DNA from 2 places in the Streptomyces sp. CS113 genome. Region 2 is predicted to be linked to the other one. Evidence: riboswitches for the same ligand, from Rfam matches in the RefSeq annotation. Region 2 holds a riboswitch; the other holds the start of a gene.
What was found. A riboswitch is a leader RNA that binds a small molecule or an ion and turns the genes downstream of it on or off. The one in region 2 is predicted to bind glycine.

Region 1: linked by a shared signal. The riboswitch ahead of gcvP (aminomethyl-transferring glycine dehydrogenase) and the one ahead of gcvT (glycine cleavage system aminomethyltransferase GcvT) in region 2 are both predicted to bind glycine.

Annotation. Positions count from the first base shown of each region.
Region 1 is NZ_KZ195574.1:7,208,016-7,213,736, forward strand. Features, by position in the region: gene B9W62_RS32440 (DNA polymerase IV) at 1-1,287, shown strand, start outside; gene B9W62_RS32445 (PRC-barrel domain-containing protein) at 1,203-1,580, opposite strand; glycine riboswitch at 1,728-1,823, shown strand; gene gcvP (aminomethyl-transferring glycine dehydrogenase) at 2,001-4,886, shown strand; gene B9W62_RS32455 (TOBE domain-containing protein) at 4,961-5,380, opposite strand; gene B9W62_RS32460 (ABC transporter ATP-binding protein) at 5,489-5,721, opposite strand, start outside.
Region 2 is NZ_KZ195574.1:2,716,456-2,722,176, forward strand. Features, by position in the region: gene B9W62_RS11675 (enhanced serine sensitivity protein SseB C-terminal domain-containing protein) at 1-556, opposite strand, end outside; gene B9W62_RS11680 (enhanced serine sensitivity protein SseB) at 750-1,517, opposite strand; gene B9W62_RS11685 (AAA family ATPase) at 1,597-2,265, opposite strand; glycine riboswitch at 2,444-2,537, shown strand; gene gcvT (glycine cleavage system aminomethyltransferase GcvT) at 2,693-3,826, shown strand; gene gcvH (glycine cleavage system protein GcvH) at 3,935-4,312, shown strand; gene glyA (serine hydroxymethyltransferase) at 4,327-5,589, shown strand; gene B9W62_RS11705 (L-serine ammonia-lyase) at 5,690-5,721, shown strand, end outside.

The sequences.
Region 1 (5,721 bases), 4.5 Mb from region 2:
GGCGTGCACTCCGCGATGCCGATGGGCCAGGCCCGTCGGCTCGCGCCGCACGCCGCCTACCTCGTTCCGCGCTTCGAGCTCTACCGGTCGATCAGCGAGCAGGTGATGCGGCTGCTGCGGGAGCTGTCGCCGCTGGTGGAGCCGCTGAGCCTGGACGAGGCCTTCGTGGACCTGGAGGCCGGCGGCACGGCCCGGGACGCCGAGACGGCGCGGCTGGCCGGGGCGAAGCTGCGCACGGACATCCGCACCGTCACCGGCCTCACCGGGTCCGTGGGCCTCGCCGCCTCCAAGATGCTCGCCAAGATCGCCTCGGAACAGGCCAAGCCCGACGGACTGGTGCTCATCCCGCCCGGGACGGAGCGGGCCATGCTGGAGCCGATGACGGTGCGCACGCTGCCCGGCGTGGGCCCGGCCACGGGAGACCATCTGCGGCGCGCCGGGATCACCACGGTCGGCGAGATCGCCGAGGCGGGCGAGGACGAGCTGGTGCGGTTGCTGGGCAAGGCGCACGGCCACGCGCTGTACGCCATGGCGCTCGCGCGGGACGAGCGGCCGGTGGTGGCCGAGCGGGAGACCAAGTCGGTGTCGGTCGAGGACACCTACGACGTGGACATCCACGACCGGGTGCGGGTCGGCGTCGAGGTGGGACGGCTCGCGGACCGCTGCGTGCGGCGGCTGCGCGCCTCCGGCCTGTCCGGGCGGACCATCGTGCTCAAGGTGCGCAGATACGACTTCTCCACGCTGACCCGCTCCGAGACCCTGCGCGGGCCCACCGACGACCCCGCGGTGGTGCGCGAGGCGGCCGCGCGACTGCTGGACTCGGTGGACACCACGGGCGGCGTGCGGCTGCTCGGCGTGGGAGTCAGCGGGCTCGCCGACTACACGCAGGAGGACCTGTTCGCGCAGGCCGCGGAGGGGCGGGCCGAGGAACTGGCCGAGGAGCCCGAGACCGCGCCCGCCGAGGAGCACAGACCCTCGCCCACCGAGCGGCGGTGGCCGGCGGGGCACGACGTGCGGCACACGGAGCTGGGGCACGGCTGGGTGCAGGGCAGCGGTCTCGGGCGGGTCACCGTGCGATTCGAGACGCCGTACTCGGAGGTCGGGCGGGTGCGGACCTTCCCGGTGGACGACCCGGAGCTGACACCGGCGGATCCGCTGCCGCTGGTCGCCGCCGCGGAGGGCGGCGAGGGTGGCGAGGGCGGTCAGCCGTCGTCGTTGCCCCTGCCGGCCAGCTTGCCGAAGTCGTGGTCGGGGGGCGGGGGACCGGCGGCCACGTCCAAGCCGTAGTGGTGGTACAGCTGGAGTTCCTGTTCCGGCGAGAGGTGCCGGCCGACGCCGAAGTCGGGCGCCTCCTTGATCAGGGCCCGGTCGAAGGGCACGCGCAGGGCGCCGTCGACCAGCTCGCTGGGCTCCAGGGGGACGAAGGCGTCCCTGCTGAAGAGGCCGGTCCGTATCGCCGCCCACTCGGGGACGCCGGTGGCATCGTCGAGGTAGACCTCGTCCACGGTGCCGATCCTGGTGCCGTCGCGGTCGAACGCCTTGCGGCCGATCAGGTTCCGCGGATCGATGTCAGTACGCACGGGGCCCTCCACTTGATCGCACCACTGGGCCGGATGTGGTCGCACCAGCCGCCTAATCATCCGTAAGTACTACAAAAAGGCACAAGGGCTCGGTCGGCCACTCGAAGTCCGTGCGGCGGCCTCGCTGGTACGCTGGCAAACGGCTGCTGACCCCGCGCGGGAGAGTCCTCCGGACACCACCGGAGGCGCCGAAGGAGCAAATCCTCCCCGGAATCTCTCAGGCTCACGTACCGCACGGACGAGGTCACTCTGGAAAGCAGAGCGGGTGTCGACGGCTTCCGCTCTCACCGACGGTGAAAGCCGGGAGAGCCCCAGGGCTCGCCCGGTGAAGCTCTCAGGTTGAGATGACAGAGGGGGAGGCCGTCCGGGTACCCGCGCCGTGGTGCCCCTCGAAGGTCGTCAGACCAGGAGGCCTCCGCAATGACCGCCCACCGCACTCCGCTCTCCGAGCTCGAACAGGCCATGCCCTTCGAGCAGCGCCACATCGGCCCCGACCACGAGGCCCGGGCCAAGATGCTCGCGCAGGTCGGTTACGGTTCGCTCGACGAACTGACGGCCGCCGCGGTGCCGGATGTGATCAAGAACGCCGACCGGCTGGACCTGCCGGGCGCGCGCTCCGAGGCCGAGGTGCTGGCCGAGCTGCGCTCCCTGGCCGACCGCAACCAGGTCCTCGACTCCATGATCGGCCTCGGCTACTACGGCACCTTCACCCCGCCGGTCATCCTGCGCAACGTCATGGAGAACCCGTCCTGGTACACGGCGTACACGCCGTACCAGCCGGAGATCTCCCAGGGCCGGCTCGAGGCCCTCCTGAACTTCCAGACCATGGTCGCCGAGCTGACCGGCCTGCCCACCTCCGGTGCCTCGCTGCTCGACGAGGGCACCGCCGCCGCCGAGGCGATGGCCCTGTCCCGGCGCATGGGCAAGAACAAGAAGGGCCTGTTCCTGGTCGACGCGGACACGCTGCCGCAGACCGTCGCCGTGATACAGACCCGTGCCGAGCCGACCGGCGTCGAGGTCGTCGTCGCCGACCTGAGCGAGGGCATCCCCGCCGAGGTCGCCGAGCGCGAGATCAACGGCGTCCTGATCCAGTACCCGGGCGCCTCCGGAGCCGTCCGCGACATCAAGCCGGTGATCGACCGGGCGCACGAGCTGGGCGCTCTCGTCACCGTCGCCGCCGATCTGCTCGCCCTCACGCTGCTCACCTCGCCCGGCGAGCTGGGCGCGGACATCGCCGTGGGCACCACCCAGCGCTTCGGCGTGCCGATGGGCTTCGGCGGACCGCACGCCGGCTTCATGGCGGTGCACGAGAAGTTCGCCCGCAGCCTGCCCGGCCGCCTGGTCGGCGTCTCGGTCGACGCGGACGGCAACAAGGCCTACCGCCTGGCCCTGCAAACCCGCGAGCAGCACATCCGCCGCGAGAAGGCCACCAGCAACATCTGCACCGCGCAGGTGCTGCTCGCCGTCATGGCCGGCATGTACGCCGTCTACCACGGCCCCGAGGGCCTGCGGGCCATCGCGCGGCGCACCCACCGCTACGCCACGATCACCGCCGCCGGACTCGCCGAGGGCGGTGTCGAGATCGTCCACGGCGCCTACTTCGACACGGTCACCGCGCGGGTGCCCGGCCGGGCCGCCGCGATCGTCCACGCCGCCCGCGAGAACGGCATCAACCTGCGGCTCGTCGACGCCGACCACGTGTCGTTCGCCTGCGACGAGACCACCACGCGGGCCCAGGTCGGCGGCGTGTGGCACGCCTTCGGCGTCGAGGGCGACATCGAGTCGCTGGACGCGGAGAGCGGGGAGGCGCTGCCCGAGTCGCTGCTGCGCACCGACGACTTCCTGACCCACCCCGTCTTCCACCAGCACCGCTCCGAGACCGCGATGCTGCGCTACCTGCGCCGCCTCGCCGACCGGGACTACGCGCTGGACCGCGGCATGATCCCGCTGGGCTCCTGCACGATGAAGCTCAACGCGACCACCGAGATGGAGCCGGTCACCTGGCCCGAGTTCGGCGCGCTGCACCCCTTCGCCCCCGCCGACCAGGCGCAGGGCTACCTGACCCTCATCCGCGAGCTGGAGGAGCGGCTCGCCGAGGTCACCGGGTACGACAAAGTCTCGCTCCAGCCCAACGCCGGGTCGCAGGGCGAGTTCGCCGGCCTGCTCGCCGTACGCGGCTACCACCGGGCCAACGGCGACGAGCAGCGCACCGTCTGCCTCATCCCGTCCTCCGCGCACGGCACCAACGCCGCCAGCGCCGTCATGGCGGGCATGAAGGTCGTCGTCGTCAAGACCGCCGAGGACGGCGAGATCGACGTCGAGGACCTGCGGGCCAAGATCGAGAAGCACCGCGACGAGCTGGCCGTGCTGATGATCACCTACCCCTCCACGCACGGTGTGTTCGAGGAGCACGTCGCCGACATCTGCGCGCAGGTGCACGACGCCGGCGGCCAGGTCTACGTGGACGGCGCCAACCTCAACGCCCTGGTCGGCCTCGCCAAGCCCGGCCACTTCGGCGGCGACGTCTCCCACCTGAACCTGCACAAGACCTTCTGCATCCCGCACGGCGGCGGCGGTCCCGGCGTCGGCCCCGTGGCCGTACGGTCGCACCTGGCGCCGTACCTGCCCAACCACCCGTTGCAGCCCGCGGCCGGTCCGCAGACCGGTGTCGGTCCGATCTCGGCGGCGCCGTGGGGCTCGGCCGGCATCCTGCCGATCTCCTGGTCGTACGTCCGGCTGATGGGCGGCGAGGGCCTCAAGCGGGCCACGCAGGTGGCCGTGCTGTCCGCCAACTACATCGCCAAGCGCCTGGAGCCGCACTTCCCGGTGCTCTACAACGGTCCCGGCGGGCTGGTGGCGCACGAGTGCATCATCGACCTGCGCCCGCTGACCAAGGCGACCGGCGTGAGCGTCGACGACGTCGCCAAGCGGCTGATCGACTACGGCTTCCACGCGCCGACGATGTCCTTCCCGGTGGCCGGCACGCTGATGATCGAGCCGACCGAGTCCGAGGACCTGGCCGAGCTGGACCGGTTCTGCGAGGCGATGATCGCCATCCGCGCGGAGATCGAGAAGGTCGGCTCCGGCGCCTGGCCCGCCGACGACAACCCGCTGCGCGGCGCCCCGCACACCGCGGGCGCGCTGGGCGGCGAGTGGGACCACGCGTACACGCGCGAGGAGGCCGTCTTCCCGGCCGGGGTGTCCGCCGCCGACAAGTACTGGCCGCCGGTGCGCCGCATCGACCAGGCCTACGGCGACCGGAACCTGGTCTGCTCCTGCCCGCCGCTGGACGCGTACGAGGACTGAGTCCCGCCGCATAAGGGGGACAGGCCCCGTCCGGGCCGCGGAGACGCGGTGTCCGGGCGGGGCCTGTCCGCGTCTCAGGCCGTGGCGAGCGACACCTCCGTCGACTTGACCAGCGCGACCACGGGCACGCCGACGGACAGCCCCAGGTCGTCGGCGGCCTGCCGGGTGATGGCGGCCGTCAGCTCGGCGCCCTCGACGGCGACCGCGACGGAGACCATCGCCGCGCCGGTGGTGACGGCGGTGACCGTGCCCGGCAGCCGGTTGCGGATGGACAGGCCCTCGAAGCGCCCGGTGGCCAGCGCCACCTCCGTGGACTTCACCAGGGCCCGTACGGCGCTGCCGGGGGCGAGTGCGAGGTCCTCGGCCGACTCCCGGGTGATCGCCGCGGTGAGGTCCTGGCCGCCGGAGAGACGGACCCCGACCGTAGCCATGGCCTCGCCCGGGGTGACGGCGGTGACGGTGCCGGGGAGCTGGTTGCGGATGCTCAGGCTCATGGGGGCACCGTAGGGGGTGTCGTTTGGATCTTGCCGGGGTCGGCCACAAGGCACCGCCGGCCGCGGCCGGCCTGATCCAAACGACACCCCCTGGCCCGGCCAAGGATCTTATGCCGGGTATGCATGGGTCTGCGTCGCCTTGACCGTCGCCCACACCGGTGCGCCCAGGTGGAGGCCCAGCTCGGCCGCGGCGACCGTGGTGAGGTCGGCGGCGAGCGCGAGTTCCCCGGTGAGGCCCACGCGGATCTGGTCGCCGCGGCTCTCCATCCCCGCGACCTCGCAGCGCCACAGGTTGCGGGCGCTGGACCCGGTGGGACGCGCGCCGTACAGGGTCACGGCGC
Region 2 (5,721 bases):
CCAGGCCGATGGCGAGGTACGGCGCCCCGAGCGCCGGCTGCACCCAGGCGCGGCGCAGCGCGCGGACCGCCGGGGTGCGGTGGGCGTTCTGCGCGAGCAGGGCGTAGAACTGCGGGATCTCGATGGCCGGTTCGGACAGGCGCAGCGGGCCGGCGGGCTGACGGTCCAGGCCGGAGGCGATGCGGCGCAGGTCGAGCCAGGGAATGCCGACGCCGCCGCCGGGGGCGTGCGGGTTGAGCCACAGGCCGTAGTGGTCCGGGTAGAGGGCGCGGGCCACCTCCAGGCCGTCGACCACCTCGTACGACCGGTTCCAGCCACTGGCGGACAGCTCCTGGGCGGAGGTCACGCAGGGTGCGTAGCCGTAGCCGGCGACCTCCATGCTCCCGTACTGGGCGTCCGGGGAGCCGGCCTGTCCGTGCCACAGCAGCATCCAGACCTGGCCTGAGGCGGGGGTGGCGAGGGCGCGCAGCAGGGCCTCGTAGGCGTCGTAGCGCCCGGGCGTCACCTGGCGCAGCATGTGCTCGACCTGTCCGGTCGTGGTGCCGCTGGCGCTCACGCGTATCGCCCCTTCGAGAAGTTCCCCCGGTGTCGGGACCAGCTTAAGGCTCCGCCGGGTGCGGGGAGCCTTCCAGCTCGGGGTGTGCTGTCGTCTTGCGGCAGCGGGTGCGTCGTGGCCCGTCGCGCCCGCGCGGCGGAGCCGCACATGTCACCGCCCCGCGCCCCTTTCGGGGCGCTCACCTGACCGGCGTCTACAAGTCCCGGTCGTAGAAGGGCCTGACCCTTTCCCGCATCCAGTCGCAGACCGGGTCCTGGGCCGCCTCCAGGAGGATCAGGTTGACCTCCCATTTCAGGGGGGACTTGGCGAGGGCTCGGCCCAGGGCGTCCAGCGGGAGGGCGCGGGCGTCGCCCTCCCAGTGGGTGAGTTCGACGCCGACGAACAGGACCGGGTCGGCGGTCTCCACGGCGGCCAGGCAGCGGCGCGCGCTGCGTACGACGCCGGTGGCGGCGAACTCGGCGGAGGCCGCGGCCAGGAAGTCCACCGGGTCGTCCTGCCAGTCCGGCTCGAAGAGGCGGACCCGGCCGCCGGAGGAGGGCCCGTCCAGCGGGGTGCGCCCGGCCCGGCACAGCTCGGCCACGGCGGGCGGCGGCAGCGGGATGCCGACCACGCCCTCCGGGTTCACCGCGATGCCGACCTGCGGGGGCAGGCCGCGGGCGAAGTCCGCGGCGGGGGCGATGGTGTACGCCATGTGCGCCCCGGCGACCTGGCGCAACTGCTCCTCGGAGCTGAACACCGGCACGTAGGCCTGGCCGTCGATCTCCAGCGAGGGCAGGTCGAGCGGGCCGCTGTGCGGGCCGCCGCCGTTCGGCAGGGGTATCCACAGGAAGCTGCGGCCGAGGACCTCCACGATCCGGCCACCGGCCGAGGCGATGCCGAGGGATGCGGACAGCACCTCCTCCAGCTCGTTGCCTGGCCACCCGCCGTGCGGGTGGGGGTGCGCCTGTGCCGGGAAGTCCATCTGCCTACCTACCGCCTGCCTGGTACCGCCGTTCGTGGCTGAAAGGCTAACCCGTTCGATCCCGGTGCCCTACCGTGCGTCACCCCGTGAAGGCGATCCGGCGGAGGGTGTCGGCCGCCGCCCGGTCCAGGACGACCGCCGAGGTACAGCCGGCGGGCAGGGTGCCGTCGGTCACCGCGCGCAGCAGGCGGGAGTTGGCGGTGCGGTGCCGCAGGAACGCGTACCGCGAGACGCCCCGGCCGCGCTCGCGCTGGCCGGCCAGGGCCTCGCCGGGAGCGACGTCGAGGAGCAGCAGGTGCAGGGTGCCCTTCCGGCGGCGGGCCTCGCGGGCCAGCCAGCCGCGCACCCAGGCCTGGGTGCCGCAGTCGTGCACGACGACGCCCTCGCCGGAGCGCAGCGCGCGGCGCAGCCCCGCGTAGTGGGCGAGGCGGACGAGGGGGCGGTAGAGCGCGTACGGCAGGAGACGCGGCATGCGCTGGTCCCAGCGGTCGCGGGTGTCCTGGGAGTCGATGCGAGCGCCGCGCACGGTGCGCCGCATCAGCGTGGACTTGCCGCTGCCGGGCAGACCGGTGATCACCACCAGGTCCCGGGGTCCGAAGAGCAGGGCGTGCGGGCTGCGGCCGTCGCGGTCCCTCAGGTCGCGGACGACGGGTGCGGGCAGTGGGGCGCATGCCTCGGGGGCCGGGGCGGCGGGCTGCTTGGGCAGCGCGAGTCCCGAGGTCGTGGCGTACGCCGTGGTCCTGTTCACCGTGATCGTCCTCCCCTGGGGCGGTACACGAGTACCTCCCCGTCGAGTGTAAAGAGAAGGTAATGCGCGGGTCTCGCGTTTTCGTTCGCTTACTGCCACAAGCCGGTTACAAGAACAGCTCTGCCCACGGATGAGCCAGGCGTGCAATGATGGCGGCGCCAACTGCATACCGGCCGTTTGAATCCGCGCGGGAGAGTCCCCGGCCGCGCCGGGGCGCCGAAGGAGCAAGTCCCTCCCTTGAATCTCTCAGGCCCCGTTACCGCGCGGGCGAGGCACATCTGAAAAGCGGACCGCCCCCGACGGCGGTCCCACCCAAGGTGCAAGCCCTGATCGCCGTACTCCGGTGGCCGCGGCGAACCTCTCAGGTTCCGATGACAGATGGGGAGGACCGACCTCGCCCCGTCCTGTCCTGGGAGACGACCGACCGATGAGCAGTACCGAACTGCGCCGTACCGCGCTCGATGCCACGCATCGCGCCCTGGGCGCGACGATGACCGACTTCGCCGGCTGGGACATGCCCCTGCGCTACGGCTCCGAGCGCGAGGAGCACGTCGCGGTGCGCACCCGCGCCGGTCTCTTCGACCTCTCGCACATGGGTGAGATCACCGTCAGCGGGCCGCAGGCGGCCGAGCTGCTGAACTTCGCGCTGGTCGGCAACATCGGCAGCGTGAAGCCGGGCAGGGCCCGCTACACCATGATCTGCCGCGAGGACGGCGGCATCCTGGACGACCTGATCGTCTACCGGCTCGGTGGGACCGAGGCCGCGTCTTCTCAGTACATGGTGGTCGCCAACGCCTCCAACGCCCAGGTCGTGCTGGACGCGCTGACCGAGCGGGCGGCCGGCTTCGACGCCGAGGTGCGCGACGACCGGGACGCCTACGCGCTGCTCGCCGTGCAGGGCCCCGAGTCCCCGGGCATCCTCGCGTCGCTCACCGACGCCGACCTGGACGGCCTGAAGTACTACGCCGGTCTGCCCGGCACGGTCGCCGGCGTCCCGGCGCTGATCGCGCGCACCGGTTACACCGGCGAGGACGGCTTCGAGCTGTTCGTGAAGCCGGAGCACGCCGTCGAGCTGTGGCAGGCGCTGACCAAGGCGGGTGAGGGCGCCGGGCTGATCGCGTGCGGCCTGTCCTGCCGGGACACGCTCCGCCTGGAGGCGGGCATGCCGCTGTACGGCAACGAGCTGTCGACCGCGCTGACGCCGTTCGACGCCGGTCTGGGCCGGGTGGTGAAGTTCGAGAAGGAGGGCGACTTCGTCGGGCGCGCCGCGCTGACCGAGGCCGCTTCCCGGGCGGAGCAGAACCCGCCCCGCGTCCTGGTCGGCCTGGTCGCCGAGGGCCGCCGGGTGCCGCGCGCCGGGTACCCGGTCGTCGCCGGCGGCGAAGTGATCGGCGAGGTCACCTCCGGCGCCCCGTCCCCGACGCTGGGCAAGCCGATCGCCATGGCGTACGTCGACCCCGCGCACGCGGCTCCCGGCACCGAGGGCGTCGGCGTGGACATCCGGGGCAGCCACGAGCCGTACGAGGTCGTGGCGCTGCCGTTCTACAAGCGCCAGAAGTAGACACTGGGCGGCGGCCCTCCCCGGCAGCCCCCCGCGTCGCACCGGGCGCACCCCCGCCCCACCACCCCCTTCACCAGCCACTTCCTCGCGTACAGGAGAATTCAGGCCATGAGCAACCCCCAGCAGCTGCGCTACAGCAAGGAGCACGAGTGGCTGTCGGGCGCCGAGGACGGCGCCTCGACGGTCGGCATCACGGAGCACGCGGCCAACGCGCTCGGTGACGTCGTCTTCGTGCAGCTTCCCGAGGTCGGCGACTCGGTGACCGCGGGCGAGACCTGCGGCGAACTGGAGTCGACCAAGTCCGTCTCCGACCTGTACTCCCCCGTCTCCGGTGAGGTCACCGCGGTCAACGAGGACGTCGTCAACGACCCGTCGCTGGTGAACAGCGCCCCCTTCGAGGGCGGCTGGCTGTTCAAGGTGCGGATCACGGACGAGCCGGCCGACCTGCTCTCCGCCGACGAGTACACCGCCTTCACCGCCGGCTGAGGAGTCCCGACCGCATGTCGCTTCTGAACACACCCCTGCACGAGCTGGACCCCGACGTCGCCGCCGCCGTCGACGCCGAGCTGGACCGCCAGCAGTCCACCCTCGAGATGATCGCCTCGGAGAACTTCGCCCCGGTCGCGGTCATGGAGGCCCAGGGCTCGGTCCTCACCAACAAGTACGCCGAGGGCTACCCCGGCCGCCGCTACTACGGCGGCTGCGAGCACGTCGACGTGGTCGAGCAGATCGCCATCGACCGGGTCAAGGCGCTCTTCGGCGCCGAGCACGCCAACGTGCAGCCGCACTCGGGCGCCCAGGCCAACGCGGCCGCGATGTTCGCGCTGCTCAAGCCCGGCGACACGATCATGGGTCTGAACCTCGCCCACGGCGGGCACCTGACCCACGGCATGAAGATCAACTTCTCCGGCAAGCTCTACAACGTCGTCCCCTACCACGTCGGCGACGACGGCCAGGTCGACATGGCCGAGGTGGAGCGCCTGGCCAAGGAGACCAAGCCGAAGCTGATCGTGGCCGGCTGGTCGGCCTACCCGCGTCAGCTGGACTTCGCCGCGTTCCGCAAGGTCGCGGACGAGGTCGGCGCGTACCTGATGGTCGACATGGCGCACTTCGCCGGCCTGGTCGCGGCGGGCCTGCACCCGAACCCGGTCCCGCACGCGCACGTGGTGACCACCACCACCCACAAGACGCTGGGCGGCCCGCGCGGCGGTGTGATCCTCTCCACGGCCGAGCTGGCCAAGAAGATCAACTCCGCCGTCTTCCCCGGTCAGCAGGGTGGCCCGCTGGAGCACGTGGTCGCCGCGAAGGCCGTCGCCTTCAAGGTCGCCGCGAGCGAGGACTTCAAGGAGCGCCAGGGCCGTACGCTGGAGGGTGCCCGCATCCTGGCCGAGCGCCTGGTGCGGGACGACGCGAAGGCCGCGGGCGTCTCCGTCCTGACCGGCGGCACGGACGTCCACCTGGTCCTGGTCGACCTGCGCGACTCCGAGCTGGACGGGCAGCAGGCCGAGGACCGCCTCCACGAGGTCGGCATCACGGTCAACCGCAACGCCGTCCCGAACGACCCGCGCCCGCCGATGGTGACCTCCGGTCTGCGCATCGGTACGCCGGCCCTGGCGACCCGCGGCTTCACCGCCGAGGACTTCGCCGAGGTCGCGGACGTGATCGCCGAGGCGCTGAAGCCGTCCTACGACGCCGAGGCGCTCAAGGCCCGGGTGAAGGCCCTGGCCGACAAGCACCCGCTGTACCCGGGTCTGAACAAGTAGACACCGCACCCGAGGGGTGGGACGCCGCATCCGCCACAAGCGGCCGGGCGCCCCGCCCCTCGGCACCCCCTCCGCACCACCCCCGTTCTGAGGAGTCCCCGTGGCCATCTCGGTCTTCGACCTGTTCTCGAT